DNA from 4 places in the Kitasatospora sp. NPDC058063 genome. Region 1 is predicted to be linked to each of the others. Evidence: riboswitches for the same ligand, from Rfam matches in the RefSeq annotation. Region 1 holds a riboswitch; each other region holds the start of a gene.
The links. Region 1 has a riboswitch for cobalamin ahead of ACFVUY_RS22775 (prenyltransferase/squalene oxidase repeat-containing protein). Riboswitches for the same ligand answer to the same signal wherever they lie in the genome.
Positions count from the first base shown of each region.

Region 2: another riboswitch for cobalamin. It lies ahead of ACFVUY_RS17525 (cobalamin biosynthesis protein); the one in region 1 lies ahead of ACFVUY_RS22775 (prenyltransferase/squalene oxidase repeat-containing protein).
Region 3: another riboswitch for cobalamin. It lies ahead of metE (5-methyltetrahydropteroyltriglutamate--homocysteine S-methyltransferase); the one in region 1 lies ahead of ACFVUY_RS22775 (prenyltransferase/squalene oxidase repeat-containing protein).
Region 4: another riboswitch for cobalamin. It lies ahead of ACFVUY_RS14255 (ribonucleoside-diphosphate reductase subunit alpha); the one in region 1 lies ahead of ACFVUY_RS22775 (prenyltransferase/squalene oxidase repeat-containing protein).

Region 1 covers NZ_JBHVSD010000012.1:243,452-248,617, reverse strand. Annotated here, with positions in the region: gene ACFVUY_RS22775 (prenyltransferase/squalene oxidase repeat-containing protein) at 1-1,758, opposite strand, end outside; cobalamin riboswitch at 1,864-2,005, opposite strand; cobalamin riboswitch at 2,089-2,166, shown strand; gene ACFVUY_RS22770 (hypothetical protein) at 2,367-3,731, shown strand; gene ACFVUY_RS22765 (adenosylcobinamide amidohydrolase) at 3,719-4,510, opposite strand; gene ACFVUY_RS22760 (flagellar hook-length control protein FliK) at 4,934-5,166, opposite strand, start outside.
Region 2 covers NZ_JBHVSD010000009.1:79,602-84,767, forward strand. Annotated here, with positions in the region: gene ACFVUY_RS17520 (alpha/beta hydrolase) at 29-1,135, opposite strand; cobalamin riboswitch at 1,504-1,636, shown strand; gene ACFVUY_RS17525 (cobalamin biosynthesis protein) at 1,744-2,736, shown strand; gene ACFVUY_RS17530 (cobyric acid synthase) at 2,733-4,271, shown strand; gene ACFVUY_RS17535 (putative cobaltochelatase) at 4,372-5,166, shown strand, end outside.
Region 3 covers NZ_JBHVSD010000004.1:312,078-317,243, forward strand. Annotated here, with positions in the region: gene metE (5-methyltetrahydropteroyltriglutamate--homocysteine S-methyltransferase) at 1-1,303, opposite strand, end outside; cobalamin riboswitch at 1,459-1,702, opposite strand; gene cobF (precorrin-6A synthase (deacetylating)) at 1,817-2,587, shown strand; gene ACFVUY_RS09340 (MarR family transcriptional regulator) at 2,730-3,182, opposite strand; gene ACFVUY_RS09345 (MFS transporter) at 3,182-4,645, opposite strand; gene ACFVUY_RS09350 (zinc ribbon domain-containing protein YjdM) at 4,798-5,154, opposite strand.
Region 4 covers NZ_JBHVSD010000007.1:145,129-150,294, forward strand. Annotated here, with positions in the region: gene ACFVUY_RS14250 (ribonucleotide-diphosphate reductase subunit beta) at 1-581, opposite strand, end outside; gene ACFVUY_RS14255 (ribonucleoside-diphosphate reductase subunit alpha) at 581-2,992, opposite strand; cobalamin riboswitch at 3,185-3,329, opposite strand; gene ACFVUY_RS14260 (hypothetical protein) at 3,663-4,637, shown strand; gene ACFVUY_RS14265 (glycoside hydrolase family 26 protein) at 4,778-5,166, shown strand, end outside.

The DNA of each region.
Region 1 (5,166 bases):
CCGGCGCAGCGCCGCGTCGTCGGTGCCGGTCGCGGCGAGGGCGTAGGCCCCGTCGATGGTCAGGCCGAAGTCGGCGAAGGCCGGGAACCCCTCGTAGTAGTGGCCGTCGATCAGCCGGGCCGGGTCGGTGAGGTAGGCGCTGCCCTTGGCAGCGTCCGGCTTTCGCCCCGCGGGCGTGGTCGGGGGCGTGGTGGCCGGCGTGGTCGGCGTGGTGGTCGGCGGAATGGTGGCGCCGTCCGGGTTGTGCCGGACGCTGGTGAGGTCGGTGCCCGTCAGAGCCAGGATCGCCTGTTCGGTGGCCGCGGCGTCCGGGTCGGTGGTGACCGCATCCGGGCCGAAGCCGCCGTCCTTGTTCTGGCGGGCGGCGAGCCAGGCGGTGGCTGCGGCCCGGCGGGCGCCCTGGCCGGTGGCCTGGAAGGCCTGGGCGGCGCTCGCGGTGCTGGTGGTGTCGCCGGGGGCGCCGACGTACGGGAGGAGGGAGCCGTCCGGCTGCTGGCTCGCCGCCAGCTGGTCGGTGGCCTTCCTCGCCGCCGCCTCGTACCCGGGGGCGGTCCGCAGGGCGAGGACGGCGACGGCGGTGGTGAGCGGGTCCGACTCGCAGTGCTCACCCGCGACGATCATCGAGCCGGCCATGCCGCCGTCGGCGCACTGGAGGGCCGTGAAGCGGGCGAGCGCCGGCGCGGGCGGGGTGACGCCGGCGCGCTGGAGCGCGATGACGCCGAGGGACTGGACCCAGGGCGAGGCCGCGCCGAGGAAGTCCCCGGCGGCCGTGCAGTTGCCGTTCTCCCCGGCTGCGGTGCAGACGTGGTCGGTGAGCGCGGCGATCAGGTCCCGCCCGCCGAAGGTGCGCGGGTCGCGGCCGGTGCTCTCGGCGACGAGGGCCAGCAGCGCGGCGGCCCGCGTGTCGGGCGTGCCGGTGGGGCCGGCGGGGTGGAGGAACGCGTCGGTGTGGTCGGCGAGGAAGCCGACGACCTTCCGCAGCGCCGGGTCCTGCGTGCCCGCGGCGGCGAGCGCGATGGCGGTGAGAGCGGTCCGGGGGTAGTCCGGCCCCGGGGCGGCCCAGTTCTCCATGTGGTCGCCGCCGACCAGTTGTCCGGCCAGCCAGGCCGCGGCCGCGGCCGGGTCGCCGGTGGCACTGGGACCGGTCGGGCTCGCGGACGGCGAAGGGGTCGCGGAGGGCGAGGGGCCGCCGGCCTTGGCCCGGACGGAGTCCAGGGTGAAGCTCGGCGCCCCGCTGGTGCCCCCGATGTCGGTGCCGCCGTACACCCAGGCCTCGACCTCACCGGGCTTGGGCTGCTGCGTGCCGGCGCCGAACCGGCTGTAGGACCAGGTCTGTTGGCCGGGTGCGGCGATCCAGTACGACCAGTACGCGGTGGCCTGCGGGGTGTTGACGCACGGCTCCTCGGCCGGAGTCGGGTACTGGACACCGCCGTTGAAGGTCCCGGTGCCGAGTCGGCAGATGAAGGCGGGCCCGTCGTGCTCGGTTCCGGTCGTGGTGAATCCCGCGTTGTGCAGCAGGTTCATGCCCGTCGTGGGGTGGGCGTCACAGCCCCGGACGACCCCGCCGCCCCAGTGGCTGAAGTCGACGGCGACGATCGCGCCCGTCGTCGCCGTGCACTGCTCGATCGGATCGGCTGCCGCGGAGCCGGGGTGGCCCAGCAGGACGGTTCCTCCCGCGGCCACCGCGACGGCCGTGGTGACCAGAAGCGAGCCCAGTTCTCTGCTTCTGTGACGCGTAGGACTGCTGCTGACCCTCACCGGCGACTCCCCGATCGGTCGTCGGGGTCCCACGACGCAGCCGACGGCTCTCCCCGGTACGGGGGCCCGTCGCGACCGCGTCGTAGTCCACGACGACGCATGCACTCAAGAACAAGGCCCCGGCGCAGGCATTCCGGCTCACCGGCCCTTGCGGGCGGGTCTACGGTTGCGGGTCAGCGCCGGAATCGGACCGGCTTCCCCTGACTGCCGAGGATTAAAAAGCGGTTCATCACACCATGTGCTCGGAGCCATCGTCAACGAGTCGTCATGTCGCTTTCGCCACCTCGTAGATCCGTTCACGGGTGCGGTAACGTCCGCGGTGGCCGAGCGGGGGAATCCGGTGCGAATCCGGAGCTGACGCGCAGCGGTGTGGGGCGGTGGTTGCACCGGCCCCGAGCCCGAATGCCCGCGCGGTCGTGCAGCACCAGCACCAGCCAGCCCACGCGATCCGGGCGGCCGCCGCCCCGTACCGCCGCGCTCCTGGAACGAGTGCGCCGGGACCCGGGGCAGGACCGGCGCGCCCGTCACCCCAAGGAGCCCGTTCCGTGTCCGTTCCCGCGCACTCGCGCTTCGTCCCCTCACGTCTCGCTTCCGCGGCGACCGTCTCGATGGCCGCCGGCGCCCTCCTGATGTCGGCCGTCCCTGCGCACGCCACCGCCTCGCCGAGCCAGATAGCCACCTCCAGAAGCACCGGCGTCACGTACCTCAAGTCCCTCCAGGCCGCCGACGGCAGCTACGTCACCGGCGGCGGGCTCTCCAACGAGTGGGCCTTCGGCGCGCTCGCCGCCGCCGGCACCGCCGCGGCCGATGTCACCCCTGGCGGCGACACGAGCAAGAACGCGCGCCTGGTCTACCGCAACCAGCTCGCCGCGAGCAGCTGGCCGAGCACCTCGCCGGTCGTCACCGACTACGAGCGCGGCATCCTCAACTCCTACGCGGCCGGCATCGACCCCGCGCGGATCGGCCCGGGCCGCAACCTCGTGGCCGACCTCGCCGCCTACTGGCAGACCGCCGAACCCGGCTACTACGGCCCGTCCGCGAACTTCAACGGGACCGTCTTCGGCCTGCTCGCCCTCGGCGGCGCCAAGACCCGGAGCGGCGGACAACGCGTCCCGCAGGCCCTGCTGAACGCCTCGGTCGCGGCCGTGCGCGCCAACCAGCACAACGACGGCGGCTGGAACTACAGCAAGGCCGCCGGGGACCCGACGGCGCTCGCCCAGGGCAGCGACATCGACATGACCGGTGCCGCCATGGCCTCGCTGTGTGCCGGCGGCGTCCCGAACACCGACGCCGCGGTCGTGGCCGCGAAGAACTTCCTCAAGGGCAAGCTCGCCTCCTCCGGCGCCTTCAACGCCATGTTCGGCGTCAACACCGACTCCAACGGCTGGGCCGTGTCCGGTCTCAACGCCTGCGGCATCAACCCCCAGGGCACCGACTTCACCAGCGGTACCGGCAAGACCCCGCTCGACTTCCTCATCGCCCAGCAGTTCAAGCCCGGCGGCGGCTTCAAGTACCTGCCCACCGACACCTCCCCGTCCCCCTACGCCTCCGTCGACGGCCTGCGCGCCGTCGTCGGCGCCGGGTTCACCGCCACCCCGCCGACACCGACCACCTCGGGCGAGCCCGTCTGGGCCGCCACCGGCGACTTCACCGCGGGTACGGCCGCGAAGCTCGCCCTGGTCGTCGACGACGGCACCAGCAACCTCAAGGTCTGCGCCATCACCCTCACCCCCACCGGCACCACCACGACCCTCGGCGACGTCCTCGACGCGGCGGCCACAGCCGTCCCGAGCGGCTGCGTCACCTCCGTCACCCCGTCCACCGGCGGCGGCGCCGTCACCACGCTCAACGGCACCGCCAACAGCGGCTCCTCCACCTGGAAGGTCAGTCTCGACGGCACCGCCTCCACCGCCGCCACCCGGGCCACCACCGTCCACCTCGGCGACACCGTCTCGCTGCGCTACGGCAGCTGATCCACCGACAGGACGAAGCTGCGGCGGCAGTCCTGCATCGGCCGTGCGTGTTCGGGTGCGGGCCCCCGGGCCCGGCGCGCGCGGTCCGTCTCGGCCCCCGCGCGAACGGCCGCGTGGACCGCACGCGCCACCCGTGCGCCCCACAGCGAGCGCGGGCCGCCGAACGGCTCCGGCTCCTCGCCCGCCCCGGTGCGCCGCACCGCGACGCACACCGCGTCGGAGGGCGTTCCGGAGCAGTCGTAGCCGGCGTCCAACAGGGCCTGGACCTTCGCCTCCGTGGCCGTGGCGAGCAGGTTCACCAGGCCCGCGTCGGACACCGCCGCCGGGACGACGACGAGGATGTTGATCGTGCCCGGCACGTATGCGTACGCCGGGGCGGTTTCGGGCTCGGCGGCCCAGATCGGCACGCCGATCCCCGTCGTGACCACCGCCGAGGCCCCGCCGTCGCACGCCCAGGTGAAGTCGTCCACCTGGGCGGCGGTCATCAGCCCCGCCCCGGCGCCCCGCAGCCGCTCCGCGGCAGCCAGCTCCGCCAGGTGCTGCTCCGGGTCCATCCGGCTGTATCCCGGCCTGACCTGTGCGTTCACCACCCACTCCCGTTCGCCGAGGCCACCGCCGAGGACGGCGCTGCCGAGCAGCCGCCAGCCGGGCCCACAGCGCCAGACCAACAGGTGGCGGCATGCCCCCTCCTCCGTGCGGCACGCCCGTTCGATCACCAGGCCGCCGGGCGACCGGCCGGCCTCCGCCGTGCCGTCGGACTTCTGCTGCGGGATCACCACGAGAAACGGTCCACCTTCGAGGGAGCGATCCCCCGGTGTCCGCGGCGGGTACCTCCTCGCCAGGAACGCCTGCGCGCCGACGGTGGCGCCTGGGATCCGTGCAGCCGAGCCTACCGAGCACCGGGACCGCCGCGACGGCGGCTCCCGTGCCCGGTCCGGTGAGTGGCCGGGCGAAGGAGGATCATGGCCTCGGCGGGCGATCGCCCGCCGGCTTCGCGGAGCAGAGGGACGGGTTCCGATCGGTGCTTCCCGATGGATGGCAGGCTGCTACGTGGGTGTGGCGAGCCTGCTGGCGGGGCTGGGCGGGCTGGGCGTGCTGTACGACCACCTCGTCCGGCGCCGGCGGGCACCCCACGCCTGACCCCTGTGCCCCGGCCTCCCTCATCGGGGAGGCCGGGGCGTCGACGTGTACGGGCAGACGGGTCAGGGGGCGGTGATGCCCGGCTGCGCGCCGGCGCCGAAGGACCAGCCCTCGACGTCTCCGGGTGCCGGGTTGTAGCTGCCGGCACCGAGGCTGCTGTACGACCAGGGGCCGCCGTGCTGGGCGTGCCAGTACGACCAGTAGGCGCTGCCGGTGGGGTTGGTGCAGGTCGTCGGCAGGGCGTTGATGGTGCAGACGAAGCCCGGGTAGCGCGGGTGGAAGGCGTACGAGAATC
Region 2 (5,166 bases), on a different contig from region 1:
CGTGCCGGCAGGACCCGCCGGCGGCGCCCTACAGCAGCGGCGTGAGCCAGCGACGGAGCAGTTCGGTGTACCGGTCGGGAGCGGTGTTCCAGAGGGTGGCGTGGTCGGCACCGGGGAAGGCCTGGAGGCTCACGACGTCGCGACGGGCGGCAGCCAGCTTCTCGGCGGTGCCGAAGGGCGCGATCCGGTCCTCGGGGCTGTGCAGGAGAAGGGTGGGCACCCGCAGGTCGGTGCCCTCGGCGATGCGGGCGAAGTCGGCGAGGTCGACGCCCGTGCGGCCCTCCGCGGCCAGCGCCCCCAGCTCGGCGGCGACGCCCTGGAAGCCGGCCCGGGCGGCGTCCCGGCGGGCGGAGACCGGGAGGTCGAGCACCGGCGAGTCGAGGATGAGGCCGCTGACGGCGTGCGGCCAGGCGGTGCGGGCCGCGGTCTGGAGGGCCGTGGTCGCGCCGACGGACCAGCCGTAGAGGATCACCTTGCCCGCGCCGCTGTCGAGCGCCAGCCGTACCGCCGCCTCGATGTCGCGCCACTCGGTCTCGCCGAAGTGGCTGAGCCCGTCCGGGGAGGCGGGGGCGCCCTGGTCGCCGCGGTAGGTGACGGCGAGGGTGGGCAGGCCGAGCCGGTCGAGGACGGGGAGCACCGGGAGGGTCTGCTGGCGGTCGGCCTCGGGGCCGTGCACCAGGATCACCCAGGTGCCGCGCTTGCCGTCGAGCCGCCAGGCGGGAAGGGCGCCGAGCTCGCCGTCGGCGGTGGTGTCGGTGAAGGGGAGGCCGAGTGCCTCGGTGGGGTCGCCGAGAAGGACCCGGGGGGTGAAGCGGACCTCGGTGCCGGGGGTGAGCGTGCCCCGGTCGGCGCGGAGCAGCCGGCGGGTGACGCCCCGCTCGTCGCTGTGCAGGACCTCCTCGACGACCGCGTGCCCGCCGTCCGCCCACTCGACCGCCCAGCGGCCGGGGCGCAGGCTCTCGGGGCCGCGGGTGAAGGTGACCCGGCCGGGGGCGAGGCCGCGGACCAGGACCGGCCCGGACTCCGGGACGGCGGCCACCGGACGGACCGTCCGCTCGGAGGCCCGACGGCCGATCACCAGCACGGCGGCCCCGACCGCGGCGGCCGCCACGACGGCGGCGGTTCCCCAACGCATTTCACTCCCCGCTCTGTTGCTCACGGACCGGACGGTGTTCGGGCACCAGTTCACCGGCGCTCCGTCCGCCCGGCCACCGGGCTGGGCCGTCCGGGTCACCCGGGCGGCGGCCCGGCGGCGCTGAGGAGGTGTCGGAAGCGGGCAATGAGGATGGTGGGGCGGGACGGCGGCGGAGCCGGCGGTGCCCCGCTGGGAGGGGATGTGGTGTTCCCGGTGGGAGGGACGTGGTGTTCCCGGTGGAGGGCGGCCCCGCGCCTGGCGATCCCCCGGCGCGTCGGCGGCGTCCGCGTGTGACCAACCCCTCCGTGACCTCGGTTGACTCCCGGTTCGGGCCCGTGATGGGATCCTGGGGCCAAACGGAGGCATGGAGAGGAAGCCGGTGGAATTCCGGCGCGGTCCCGCCACTGTCACCGGGGAGCACGCTCGGAACATCGCCACGGCGGCCGTCGACGGCCGCTGGAAGGCTCCGGGGGTGCGTTCGACCCGGAAGCCAGGAGACTCTCGCCCCCGTCACGTCGATCCAGGGCGCGGACCCTGAGTGAGGACACGCACGCGATGCAGGCTGCCCCGCCCCACCGGACTCCGAGCTGCCCTCCGCCGTGCCCCCGATGACCCCGCTCGGACCCTCCTCCTCGCCGCGCCCGCTGGCCCGCGCCGCCGCGTTCGCGCTCGGCGCCGTCGCGGGCCATGTCGCCGACGCCCGCTTCGCCGACCCCCGCCGGGGCCATCCGGTGGCTGTCTTCGGCAGCGCCGCGACCCGGCTGGAGCGTCGGCTGTGGCGCGACGACCGCGGCGCGGGGGCCGGCTACACGGCGCTGTGCGTGGGCGCGGTCGCGGCGGGCGCGCTCGCCCTGGACCGTACGGTGGGCCGGCGTCCGCTGGGCCGGGCGGTGCTGGCGGCGGCCGCGACCTGGACGGTGCTCGGCGGCACCTCGCTGACCCGGGAGGCGCGCACCATCGGCCGCTCGCTGGCCGCGGGCGACCTCACGGCCGCCCGGGAGCGGCTGCCGCACCTGTGCGGGCGGGACCCGAGCGCGCTGGACGGCCAGCAGATCGCCCGGGCGGTGGTCGAGTCGGTGGCCGAGAACACCGCCGACGCCGTGGTGAACGCGCTGACCTGGGGCGCCCTGGCCGGCACGCCCGGCCTGCTGGCCTTCCGCGCCGTGAACACCCTGGACGCGATGGTGGGTCACCGCTCGCCGCGCTACGCCCGGTTCGGCTGGGCCTCGGCCCGGCTGGACGACCTGGCGGGCTGGCCGGGCGCCCGGCTGACGGCGCTGCTGACGGTGGCCGCCGCGCCCGAGCCCCGTACGGCCTGGCGGGTCTGGCGGCGCGACGGCTCCGCGCACCCGAGCCCGAACGCGGGCCAGGCCGAGGCGGCGTTCGCCGGCGCGGTGGGCGTACGGCTGGGCGGGGCGCTGCGGTACGGCGAGCGGGTGGAGCACCGGCCCGTGCTGGGTGCGGAGCTGCGGCCGGTGACGGTGGACGACATCGAGCGCGCCTGTGCGCTCTCCCGGCGGGTGGGCGCACTGGCGCTGGGTACGACGGTCGCGGGGCACGTCCTGCTGCGGATGCTGCTGAGGAAGAGGGGACGGGCATGAGCAAGGCGCTGCTGGTCGCGGGGACGACCTCGGACGCGGGCAAGAGCGTGGTGACGGCCGGGATCTGCCGTTGGCTCGTCCGCCAGGGCGTGCGGGTCGCGCCGTTCAAGGCGCAGAACATGTCGCTCAACTCCTTCGTCACCGCCGACGGTGCCGAGATCGGCCGCGCCCAGGCGATGCAGGCGCAGGCCGCCCGGGTGGAGCCGGAGGCGGCGATGAACCCGGTGCTGCTCAAGCCGGGCGCGGACGGCCGCAGCCAGGTGGTGCTGCTCGGCAGGCCGGTGGCGGAGGTGGGCGCGCTGGACTACCGCGAGCGCAAGCCCGTCCTGCTGGAGCGTGCCCTGGAGTGCCTGGCGGACCTGCGCGGCCGCTACGACGTGGTGGTCTGCGAGGGCGCGGGCTCGCCCGCCGAGATCAACCTGCGCGACCGCGACATCGCCAACATGGGCCTGGCGACGGCCGCCGCCCTGCCGGTGGTGGTGGTCGGGGACATCGACCGCGGCGGGGTCTTCGCGGCGATGTACGGGACGCTGGCGCTGCTGTCGGCGGAGGACCAGCGGCACGTGGCCGGCTGGTTCGTCAACAAGTTCCGCGGTGACGCGCGGCTGCTCGCGCCCGGGCTGGAGATGCTGCACGGGCTGACCGGCCGTCCGGTGCTGGGCACGCTGCCGATGCTGCCCGGGCTCTGGCTGGACGCCGAGGACTCGCTGGACCTGTCGACGGTGGTGGACCGGGCGGACGGGCCCGGGCCGTACGGCGCGGACGTGCTGCGGGTGGCCGTGGTGCGCTTCCCGCGGCTGTCCAACTTCACCGACATGGACGCGCTCGCGCAGGAGCCGGGCGTGCTGGTGCGCTGGGCGACCCGCCCGGAGGAGCTGGCCGACGCCGACCTGGTGGTGCTGCCCGGGACCCGGGCCACCGTCGCCGACCTCGCCTGGCTGCGCGAGCGCGGTCTGGAGCCGGCGCTGCGGGCGCGGGCGGCGGCCGGGCTGCCGGTCCTCGGGGTCTGCGGCGGCTACCAGATGCTGGCGCGCTCGATCGTGGACGAGGTCGAGTCGAAGGCGGGGGCCGTCGAGGGCCTCGGCCTGCTGCCGACGCAGGTGCGGTTCGGCGCCGAGAAGGTGCTGGCGCGGCCGGTCGGCGAGGCGTTCGGGCAGCGGGTGGAGGGCTACGAGATCCACCACGGGGTGGTCACCGTCGAGGGCGGGGACACGTTTGTCTCCGACGGCCGGGGACGGAGTCTGGACGGCTGCCGGGTGGGCCCGGTCTGGGGCACGACCTGGCACGGCGCGCTGGAGAACGACGGGTTCCGCCGCGAACTCCTGCGCGAGGTCGCCGCGCTGTCGGGCCGGGCGTTCGTCCCGGCCCCGGACACCTCCTTCGCCGCGGCGCGCGAGGCCCGGCTGGACCGGCTGGGCGACCTGATCGAGGAGCACGCCGACACCGACGCGCTGTGGAAGCTGATCGAGGGCGGGGTGCCGGCGGCCGGATCGCTGCCGTTCGTCCCGCCCGGGGCCCCTGGGAGCGACGCATGAGCCGGGTACGGCAGCAGGGCCAGGCAGGATCACGCAACCGGGCAGGATCACAGGACCGGACAGTGCCGCGGGACGGGGCACGACAGGAGTGGGGTACGGCATGAGTGACGTCCGCTATCCGTTCACCGCGATCGTCGGCATGGCCGACCTGCGGCTCGGGCTGCTGCTGAACGCGGTCTCCCCGGCCGTGGGCGGCGTGCTGGTGCGCGGCGAGAAGGGCACCGCGAAGTCGACCATGGTGCGCGCGCTGGCCGGCCTGCTGCCGTCCATCGCCACCGTGGACGACTGCCGCTTCGCCTGCGACCCGACCGCGCCCGACCCGCAGTGCCCGGACGGGCCGCACGTCTCCCCGCCCGCTTCCGAACGGCCGGCCCAGCTGGTCGAGTTGCCGGTCGGCGTGGCCGAGGACCGGATCGTCGGCTCGCTCGACCTGGAGCGGGCGCTGGCCGAGGGCGTCAAGGCGTACGAGCCCGGGCTGCTCGCCAGGGCGCACCGCGGCGTGCTCTACATCGACGAGGTGAACCTGCTCCAGGACCACGTGGTGGACCTGCTGCTGGACGCCGCCGCGATGGGCCGCTCCTACGTCGAGCGCGAGGGCGTGTCGGTGCGCCATGCGGCCCGGTTCCTGCTGGTGGGCACGATGAACCCGGAGGAGGGCGAGCTGCGGCCGCAGCTGCTCGACCGGTTCGGCCTGACCGTCGAGATCGCCGCCACCCGGGATCCGGCCGAGCGTGCCGAGGTGGTCCGCCGCCGGCTCGCCTACGACGCGGACCCGGCCGGCTTCGCCGAGCGGTTCGCCGAGGAGGAGCGGGCTCTCGCCGAACGCATCGTCGCGGCGCGGGAGTTGCTGCCCAAGGTAGAGCTGACCGATGTGGCGCTGCGTCAAATCACCGCC
Region 3 (5,166 bases), on a different contig from region 1:
GGGCGCGCTGGGCCTCGGCCCGTACGGGGTAGGGCTGGGCGCGCCGGGTGTCGTCGGCGGTGACGGCGGCGGCGCGGGCGCGCACCGCCGGGTCGCGGGTGATCGGGGAGTTGGCGCGGGAGGCGAGGTCGGCGCGGTTGGCGGCGAGCTCGGCGGTGATCGCGCCGGTGCCCTCGCGCAGGCCCCGGGCGAGCAGTGCCGCCTCGCCGGCCTTCTGCCGGGCGAAGGCCAGCCAGCGGGCGATCTGCGGGTCGATGTCGCGCTCCGCGGCGGCGTCGATCGGCACGTGCAGCAGCGAGCAGGACGGCGCCACGTCGACGGTGTCGGCGAGGCCCAGCAGGGTCGCCAGGGTCGCCAGCGACTTCTCCAGGTCGTTGATCCAGATGTTGCGCCCGTCGATCACCCCCGCCACCAGCCGCTTGCCGGGCAGGCCGCCGGCGGCGGCGAGGTCCTCCAGGTTGGCGGCGGCCGGGCCGGTGAAGTCCAGCGCCAGGCCCTCGACCGGGGCCTTGGCCAGCACCGGCAGCGCCTCGCCGAGCCGGTCGAAGTAGCTCGCGACCAGCAGCTTGGGCCGCTCGGTGAGACCGCCCAGTTCGCGGTAGGCGCGGGCGGCCGCGTTCAGCTCGGCCGGGGTGCGGTCCTGCACCAGCGCGGGCTCGTCCAGCTGCACCCACGCGGCGCCGGCGGCGCGCAACTCGGCCAGCAGCCGGGCGTAGACGGGCAGCAGCCGGTCCAGCAGGGTGATCGGCTGGAAGTCGGCGGCCACCCCGGGCGCCGGCTTGGCGAGCAGCAGGTAGGTCACCGGGCCGACCAGCACCGGCCGGGCGGCGTGGCCGAGCAGCAGCGCCTCGCGCAGCTCGCCGACCGCCTTGGCCGGGTTCGCGGCGAACACCGTGTCCGGGCCCAACTCCGGCACCAGGTAGTGGTAGTTGGTGTCGAACCACTTGGTCATCTCCAACGGAGCGACGTCCTGGTTGCCGCGCGCCATCGCGAAGTACCCGTCCAGCGGGTCGGCGTCGACCGCCTCCCGGTGCCGCGGCGGGATCGCACCGACCGCCACGGTGGTGTCCAGCACGTGGTCGTAGAGCGAGAAGTCCCCGGTCGGGACCTCTTCGACGCCGGAGTCGGCGAGCTGCTGCCAGTTCGTCCGACGCAGGTCGGCGGCGGTCGCCAGCAGCGCCCCGGCCGCTACCGCGCCGTTCCAGTACCCCTCGATCGCCTTCTTCAATTCACGGCCCCGGCCCTGGCGGGGGTAGCCGTGGGCGGTGGCGACGCTCGCCGCGGCTGCGGACTTCGTGGTCAAGGGACTCTCCTTCGCGAGTCTGGATCCTCAAGTGCCCGGTGACGGCACGAGGACGCGAAGGGATGACGGACCGGACGGACGACCGCACCCGTGCGCGGCTCCGCCCGATATGGTCGCCGACCCGCCCACGAGGTCACCGGATGGCCGGGCGCGAACGCTCGCGCACGGGCAGTGGCAGGTCTTCGGACTCGCGGGCACACCCACCTCGGCCGAAACCGGGGCGGACACCTACTGGCCGTCGCTTCCCAGACCCGTCCCGGGTCCAGTGCGTATGACGGCGGTCGTTCCCACTCACCGCTGCGGGGCAGTCCCGGACTGGCCAGTTGAAAGGCGTCACCGGGTTCCCTCTTACGACACCCTGCCTGGCGGACAGGGCGAACCAGCTGCACCGCCAGCTTAGGGGCAAACCGTCGGCGTCGAGGCGGAAATCTCGCAAGGCGTCCGCGTGCTGAGACGCGGGCTCCGCGCCCGGCCCGGGCGGCGCACCCGGGAGCGGGCGGCAGAATGGCTCCCATGCGGCACATCTTCGTCATCGGCATCGGCGCGGGCGACCCCGACCACCTCACCCTGCAAGCGGTCAAGGCGATCGGTCGCACCGACGTCTTCTTCATCCTCGACAAGAGCGAGGAACGGCAGGACCTGATCGGGCTGCGCCGCCGGATGCTGGCCGACCACGGACGGCCCGGGCACCGCCTGGTCGCGGCGCCGGACGCCGAACGGGACCGCGCCACCCCCGCGTACGCGGCCGCCGTGGACGACTGGCGCGTCCGCCGCGCCGATCTGGTCGAACGGCTGGTCGCCGAGCACCTCGGCCCGGGCGAGAACGGCGCCTTCCTGGTCTGGGGCGACCCCGCCCTCTACGACAGCGTCATCGCCGTGATGGACGACGTGTCGAACCGGGGCGGCGTGCCCTTCGCGTACGAGGTGATCCCGGGCATCAGCAGCGTCTCCGCGCTCGCCGCCCGGCACCGCACCACGCTGACCCGGGTCGGCCGGCCGGTGCAGATCACCACCGGCCGCCGCCTCGCCGAGGGGTTCCCCGAGGGGGTGGACGACGTGGTGGTGATGCTCGACGGCCGGGCCGCCTTCGCCGGGATCGACCCCGAGGGGATGGAGATCCACTACGGCGCGTACCTCGGCACCCCCGACGAGGTGCTCGTCTCCGGTCCGCTCGCCGAGGCCGCCCCGCGCATCCGCGAGCTGCGCGAGCGGGCCCGGGAGCGCAAGGGCTGGATCATGGACACCTACCTGCTGCGACGCTCGGACGGCTGCCCCGACGCCTGACGGAGGCTCGACGGGCCACAGTGGCACCACCGTGCGCGCCGGACTCGTACCGGTTTCCCTGACACCGAGGACCTGCCGTCGACCATGCGGTCGGACGTCCTGCCAAGTCCGGGGCACCGGCCCGCCGCGTCGGGCGGCGGCCTCAGTCCAGGAGCTTCGCCACCACCCGGTCGAGCGCGCGGAGGTCCTCCGGCGGCAGCGCGAGCAGCGCGTCCGGCGGCGTGGCGAGGATCCCGGTGGCGAGCGCGGCCTTCGCCTCGCCCTCCTCGGTGAGGTGGACCAGCTTGGAGCGCCGGTCCGCCGGGTTGGTGATGCGCTCGGCGAGCCCGCGCCGCACCAGGTCGTCCACGATGACGCTGGTGTACGGCGGGTCGGCGGTCAGCCGCTCGGCCAGCTCCCGCAGGGTGATCGGGCCGGCGGCGAGCCGGCGCAGCGCCCTGACCCGGCTGAAGCTCATGCCGAGGGCTTCGGCGACGGTCCTGCGGCGGTCGTGGCGCTCCAGCACGAGCGCGTACATCCCCTGCCAGACCCGGGCCGCCGTCGCGGCGTCCGTCCCGCTCCCCTCCGGGTGCCCACCGGTGTCGAGGCGCTCCATCAGGCGTCCACCGTCTCCTTCGTCTCCGTGCTTCCCTCGGCCGCCTCCTCGGCGGCGAGCCGCCGCGCCGTGCGCTCGGCCGTCGCCCGGGCCCAGCGGCCGGAAGTGAGCGTACCGGTGACCAGCACGGCGGCGCCGCAGCCGGCGATGATCCACCATGCCGTCCGGGCCGCCCCGGTGAAGGCCGCCGGGTCCGCGAGGGCGCTGCCGGCCATCAGGGCGCCGGTGACCGCGACGCCCAGGGACTGGCCGACCTGTCGGCTGGTGGAGGCCACCGCCGCCGCCACGCCGGCCTGCGAGCGGGGCATCCCGGAGACGGCGGTGTTGGTGATGGGCGCGTTGACCAGGCCGAAGCCGGTACCGAAGAGCAGGAAGGCGAGGACCAGCAGCCAGCTCGGCAGGTGCTCGGAGTAGCCGACCGCCTGGAGCACTGCGCTCGCGGTCAGCGCCGCCCCGGCCAGCAGCAGCGGCGTGCGCGGCCCCCGGGCGGCCACCATCCGGCCGGACAGCGGCGCGGTGAGCAGCGACATGACCGCCATCGGCAGCATGAAGAGTCCGGCGTGCAGCGGGTCGAGCCCGCGGACGTCCTGGAGGTACAGGGAGGTGAGGAAGAGGAAGCCGCCGAGGCCGGCGAAGGCGGCGACCGCGATGACGGTGGCGCCGGAGAAGGGCGCGGATCGGAAAAACCGCAGATCGATCAGCGGGTCGGTGCGCCGGGGTTCGTACCGCAGCAGGCCCAGCAGCGCGCCGAGGGAGGCCGCCGTGCAGCCGAGCACCACGGGCGAGGTCCAGCCGCGCTCCGGCGACTCGATGATCGCGTAGGTGAGGGCGGCGAGCACCACGACGACCAGCAGCTGGCCGACCGGGTCCACCCGGCGGGTGCGGGCCGCCCGCGACTCCGGCACGTAGCGGGTGGTGAGGAAGAGGGCGGCCAGGCCGATCGGGACGTTGATCCAGAAGATCGCCCGCCAGCCGGCCGACTCCACCAGCGCCCCGCCGATGATCGGCCCGGCGGCCATGCTGATGCCCACCACGCCGCTCCAGACGCCGATCGCCCGGGCGCGCTGCCGGGAGTCGGTGAAGGTGTTGCTGATGATCGACATGGCGACGGGGTTGAGCATCGATCCGCCGACCGCCTGGAGCATCCGCGCGGCGATCAGCCAGCCGAGCCCGGGGGCCAGGCTGCACAGCAGGGAGGCCGCGGTGAACACCACCAGTCCGATCCGGAACACCCGGCGGCGGCCGATCCGGTCGGCGGTCGAGCCGGAGAGCATCAGCAGGCTCGCCAGCACCAGGGTGTAGGCGTCGACCGTCCACTGCAGGCCGGACACCGTGGTGTCCAGGTCGCGCCGGACGGCGGGCAGGGCCACGTTCAGGATGGTGTTGTCGAGGCTGACGATCAGCAGGCTCATGCAGCAGATGGCGAGCACGAGCCAGGGCCGCGGTCGAGCGGCATCGGGCATGACGAACGCTCCAGAGTTATTTGTGTTGTTGTAATCATTGTAATGCTACAACTAATCCGGGAGGCGACTCCACCCCCGACCGGCCCTGGACAGCGCAACGGCCGCACCCCGCCGATCTCCTCGACGGGGCGCGGCCGTTGGAGGCCCGCGGATCAGGCCTTCTTGACCACGCCGGACTTGAGCTGCATGGCACCGAAGCCCTCGATGCGGCAGTCGATGTCGTGCCCGTCGACACCGTCCACCAGGCGGATGTTGCGGACCTTGGTGCCGGCCTTGATACCGGAGACGCTGCCCTTGACCTTCAGCGCCTTGACCACCGTCACGGTGTCGCCGTCGCTCAGCACGTTGCCGACGGCGTCCTTGATCACGCGCTCGCCGGCCGGCGCGCCGGCCTGGTCGGCGCCGCCGGGCACCCACTCGTGGGCGCACTCGGGGCAGACCATGAGGGCGTTCATCTCATACGTGTACTCACTGGAGCACTGCGGGCACGGGGGAAGGTTGTCGCTCATGTGTTCAGGATA
Region 4 (5,166 bases), on a different contig from region 1:
CAGTACACGTAGGCGAACGCGCCGTAGAAGAACAGGCCCTCGACGCACGCCGCGAAGCAGATCAGGTTGAGCAGGAACGCCCGCCTGTCCTCCTTGGTCTGCAGCGAGTCGATGTGGTCGACCGCGTTCATGTACTTGAAGCAGAACTGCGCCTTCTGGCGGATGGAGGGGATGTTCTCCACCGCGGCGAAGGCCGCGTTGCGGTCCTCCGGGTCGGGCAGGTAGGTGTCGAGCAGCGTCAGGTAGAACTGGACGTGCACGGCCTCTTCGAACAGCTGCCGCGAGAGGTACAGCCGCGCCTCGGGCGAGTTGATGTGCTTGTAGAGGCTCAGCACCACGTTGTTGGAGACGATCGAGTCGCCCGTCGCGAAGAACGCGACCAGCCGGCCGATCAGGTGGCGCTCGCCCTCGCTGAGCTTCGCCAGGTCGGCGACGTCGGAGTGCAGGTCCACCTCCTCGACGGTCCAGGTGTTCTTGATCGCGTCCCGGTACCGGTCGTAGAACGACGGGTAGCGCATCGGGCGCAGGGTCAGCTCGAAGCCGGGGTCGAGCAGCATCTTGCGGTCTTCGGACTGGGACATTACTGGCAGGCCTCGCAGGACTCGGGGTTCTCCAGGGAGCAGGCGAGGGCGGCTTCCTGCTCCGGGGTGAGGGTCGGGGTGTTCACGGGCACGGGCGCGGGCGCGGCGGCACGGGCGGCACCGGACGCGGCCTGGGCGATGCGGGTGGCCGGGCGCGAACGCAGGTAGTAGGTGGTCTTCAGACCGACCTTCCACGCGTAGGCGTACATCGAGCTGAGCTTGCCGATGGTCGGCGCCGCCATGAACAGGTTCAGGGACTGGCTCTGGTCCAGGTACGGCATGCGAGCCGCGGCCAGGTCGATCAGCGCGCGCTGCGGCAGCTCCCAGGCCGTCCGGTACAGCGAACGCACCTCGGCGGGCAGCCAGTTCAGCTCCTGGACGGAACCGTTGGCGTCGCGCAGGGCGTCGCGGGTCTGCTGGTCCCAGACGCCGAGCTCCTTGAGCTCGCGCACCAGGTACGGGTTGACCTGGAGGAACTCGCCGGACAGCGTCTCGCGCTTGAACAGGTTGGACACCTGCGGCTCGATGCACTCGTACACGCCGGCGATGGACGCGATGGTCGCGGTCGGCGCGATGGCCAGCAGCAGCGAGTTGCGCAGGCCGGTCTCGGCGATCCGGGCGCGCAGCGCCGTCCAGCGGTCGGCCCACTGCGGGGCGGCCGTCGGGAAGTGGTCGATGTGCAGCTCGCCGCGGGCGGCGCGGGTCTCGCCGTACGCCTCGTGGCGGCCGAGCTGCTCGGCCAGGTCGGCGGAGCGCTCGTACGCGGTGAGCATGATGCGCTCGGCGATCAGCGTGGACAGGCGGGCGGCCTCGGCGGAGTCGAAGTCGATCCGCAGCTTGAAGAAGACGTCCTGGAGGCCCATCACGCCGAGGCCGACCGGCCGCCAGCGGGAGTTGGAGGTGCCGGCCTCGGTGGTCGGGTAGAAGTTGATGTCCACCACGCGGTCGAGGAACGTCACGGCCGTGCGGACGGTGGCGTCGAGGCGCTCCCAGTCCATGGCGCCGATCAGGTCGTCGGCCGTGGCACCGGGGGCCACGTGGGCGCCCAGGTTGACCGAGCCCAGGTTGCAGACGGCGGTCTCGGAGTCGTCCGTGACCTCCAGGATCTCGGTGCACAGGTTGGAGGAGTGCACCGTGCGGCCCGGCAGCGCGGTCTGGTTGGCGGCGCGGTTGGAGGCGTCCTTGAAGGTCATCCAGCCGTTGCCGGTCTGCGCCAGGGTGCGCATCATGCGGGCGTACAGGGTCTGCGCCGGGATGGTGCGCACGGCCTTGCCGGCCAGCTCGGCCTTGCGGTAGGCCTCGTCGAACTCCTCGCCCCACAGGTCGACCAGCTCCGGCACGTCGGCCGGGGAGAACAGCGACCAGTCCTGGTTGGCGTTGACCCGGCGCATGAACTCGTCCGGGATCCAGTGCGCCAGGTTGAGGTTGTGGGTGCGGCGGGCCTCTTCGCCGGTGTTGTCGCGGAGCTCCAGGAACTCCTCGATGTCGGCGTGCCAGGTCTCCAGGTAGACGCAGGCCGCGCCCTTGCGGCGGCCGCCCTGGTTGACGGCGGCGACCGAGGAGTCGAGGGTGCGCAGGAACGGCACGATGCCGTTGGACTTGCCGTTGGTGCCGCGGATCAGGCTGCCGCGCGAGCGGATGCGCGAGTACGACAGGCCGATGCCGCCGGCGTGCTTGGACAGGCGGGCGATCTGCGCGTAGCGGTTGTAGATCGAGTCCAGGTTGTCCAGCGGCGAGTCGAGCAGGTAGCAGCTCGACATCTGTGGGTGGCGGGTGCCGGAGTTGAAGAGCGTCGGCGAGGAGGTCAGGTACTCCAGGCGGCTCATCAGGCCGTACAGCTCGGCCACCTCGCGCACGGACTGCTCGCTGTCGCCGACCGCCAGGCCACAGGCGACGCGGAGCAGGAAGTGCTGCGGGGTCTCGATCACCTTGCGGGTGATCGGGTGGCGCAGCAGGTAGCGGGACTGCACCGTGCGCAGGCCGAAGTACTCGAAGCGGTCGTCGCCCTTGGTGTCGACGAGCGCGTCCAGCGCGGCCGCGTGCTTGGTGACGAAGGCGGCGGTGGTGTCGCCGATCAGGCCCTCGGCGTGGCCGACGGCGATCGAGGCGGAGAAGGACACCGAGCCCTGGCTGTTCGCCTCGTCGACGATCTCCAGGGCGAGCAGGCGGGCGGCGAGCTTCGAGTACTGGGGGTCCTCGGCGATCATCGACGCGGCGGCGTCCACGGCCAGCCCGCGCAGCTCGGCGAAGTCCGAGCCGGCGTGGCGGCCGCGCAGCGCGGCGGCGGCGACATGGCCGGGGTCGACCTCGGTGAGGTCGGTGCTGCGGTCGGTGAGCAGCCGCAGCAGCGCGCCCCCGGGGTCGGAGACCGTCGGGTCGGTGAAGGCGGTACCGGAGCCCTGGGCGGGCAGGGTGGCTGAGGCAGCGGTGGTCAAGGCGCTCTCTCCTGGCGGCGATCGGCGGCGGTGATCGGGGGGCCACCGGGCCGATCTGGGCAGGGGAGCACGGCGCGAACGCAAAAAAGCGTCGCGCGAGGTGACTCCCCGGCCCGCCCGCGAGGCCCGGAGGGGTACTGCTGGTGCCGGCGCGGCCTCTGCGGGAGGGCCGTGGCGCACGCCGTCGGCAGGTACTCGGACTCGCGGGGCGCGGCTGCTGGAGCCGCCCGCTCACCGCTGCGGGGCAGTCCCGGATTCGCACCGGGTTCCCCTGCATCGACAGCAGAAGCGAGCATACATGTAGTGGTGTCTCTCTGAAGCGACCCCAGATGTAGTACGGCGCCGCGTGTCGGAGCGATGACCGGTGGTACCAGAAACGTGGCGGGCGGTGTTCGCCGGAGCCCCCGGAACCGGGCCGGGGGCGTCCTGGTTTCGATACGGAATGGTCACCGGGAGGATCGGCGGTCATGAGGATGCCCTACGATCTGGGCGCATGAGCGACGGAACTGGCGCACCTGGGCAGGGGCCGCAGGGAACGCCTCCCGCCGGGCCGGGGGGCGCACAGAGTCAGCAGCCGGTGGTACCTGGTCCGGTACCGCCGCCGAGTGGTGGTTTCGGGCCGCCGCCCGCCTCGTACGGGCCGGTCGTGCCGTCGGTGCAGCCGGTCGCGCAGCCCATCCCGCCGGTGCCGCAGCCGGTCGCGCAGCCCGTCCCGCCGGTGCCGCAGCCGGTCGCGCAGCCCGTCCCGCCGGTGCCGCAGCCGGTCGCGCCACCACCGCAGCCGCAGTGGCACCTCCAGCAGCAGCAGCCCCCGCAGCCGGTCCCGCCGCAGCGGGTCGAGCCGGACTGGGATGCCTTGGCGGACCGCAACGCGGCCGATGGCAAGCGCCGCCGCCGGATGAAGGTCATCGGCGTGGTGGCCGCGGTCGCCGTGGTGGGCGGTCTGGTCGCGGGCGGCGTGCTGCTCTTCAAGGGCAAGAAGGACGACGGTTCCCCGACGGCCGGCAGGACCACCCAACCGGCCTCCGTCCCGAGTGCCTCCGGCACGCCGGGCGGTCAGCCGGACGACCCGTCGAAGCCGATCTGGGAGGCCACCACCGACCCGGCGCCGCAGGACGCGGGAGCGCTGTTCTCCGCGCTCCAGGTGACGATCAACGGTGCCACCTGGAACCGCACCGTCGTGTCGCTGGACTCGCCCTGCTGGGATGGGAACTCCACGACCGGCGGGCTGGGCAAGGTGCTCGGCGACCAGGGGTGCCAGCAGGTCCTCCGGGCGACGTACATCTCCGGGGACAGCGCGGTCACCGTCGGGGTGGCGGTCTTCGAGCACAAGCTCCAGGCCGACACCGCGCTGAAGAACTTCGCCGGTCAGCTCAAGGGCGCGCCCGCCCCCGGTTCGCCGGCGTTCTGCGCCGGTCCGGGCTGCACCGGTACCCACAACAGCCTGGGCCGGTACGACTACTTCACGGTCGAGGGCTCGGCGAAGGGCGGCAACGCTCCGGACGCCACGGCGACCGCGGCGGCTGCCGGGTTCGCCGAGCACGTGAAGGGCCAACTGCTCAAGCGCGCCAAGGCCGCCTCCTCGGCCGCGCCCGGCGTTCAGGGGACCCCGGCGGGCTGACCCGCCGTGACACCCCGGTCCCGGCGGGTCGTTCGCGGGGGCCGGGGGAGTGTGGCAGGCTCTCGGAACAGTCATTTCGCATGTGTGTTCCGGTTGCGTCCGTGGGGGGCGGCGCCGGCGAGCAACCGGAGGAGCGGTCCGTGGCCCTGCCCAGAGCCCTGCGCGGCAAGCCCGCCGTCCTGGCCGCGGCCGGGATCGTCGTCGCCGCGGGAGCGGTCGTCCTGCTGGACCACGACGGCAGGGCCGAAGGCGAACAGCCGCCACGGGTGCCGGTCTCGGTCGGCCTGCCCGGGCGTACCCTGCCGCCGGAGGTGGGCCGGGACCTGCTCGCCAGGGACCCGCAGGCCTCGCCGAACGCCCGCGCCGTCCAGCAATTCCTCGCCGATCTGGAGGCCCAGGCCCGCACCGGGCAGAGCGGCGGCACGGTGATCGGACAGCACGTCGAGGCGCACAACGAGCGCAACAACCCCGAGTACGGGGACTACCGCGGCACCAAACAGGTCGGCTACTACTACAAGAAGGCCGCCGA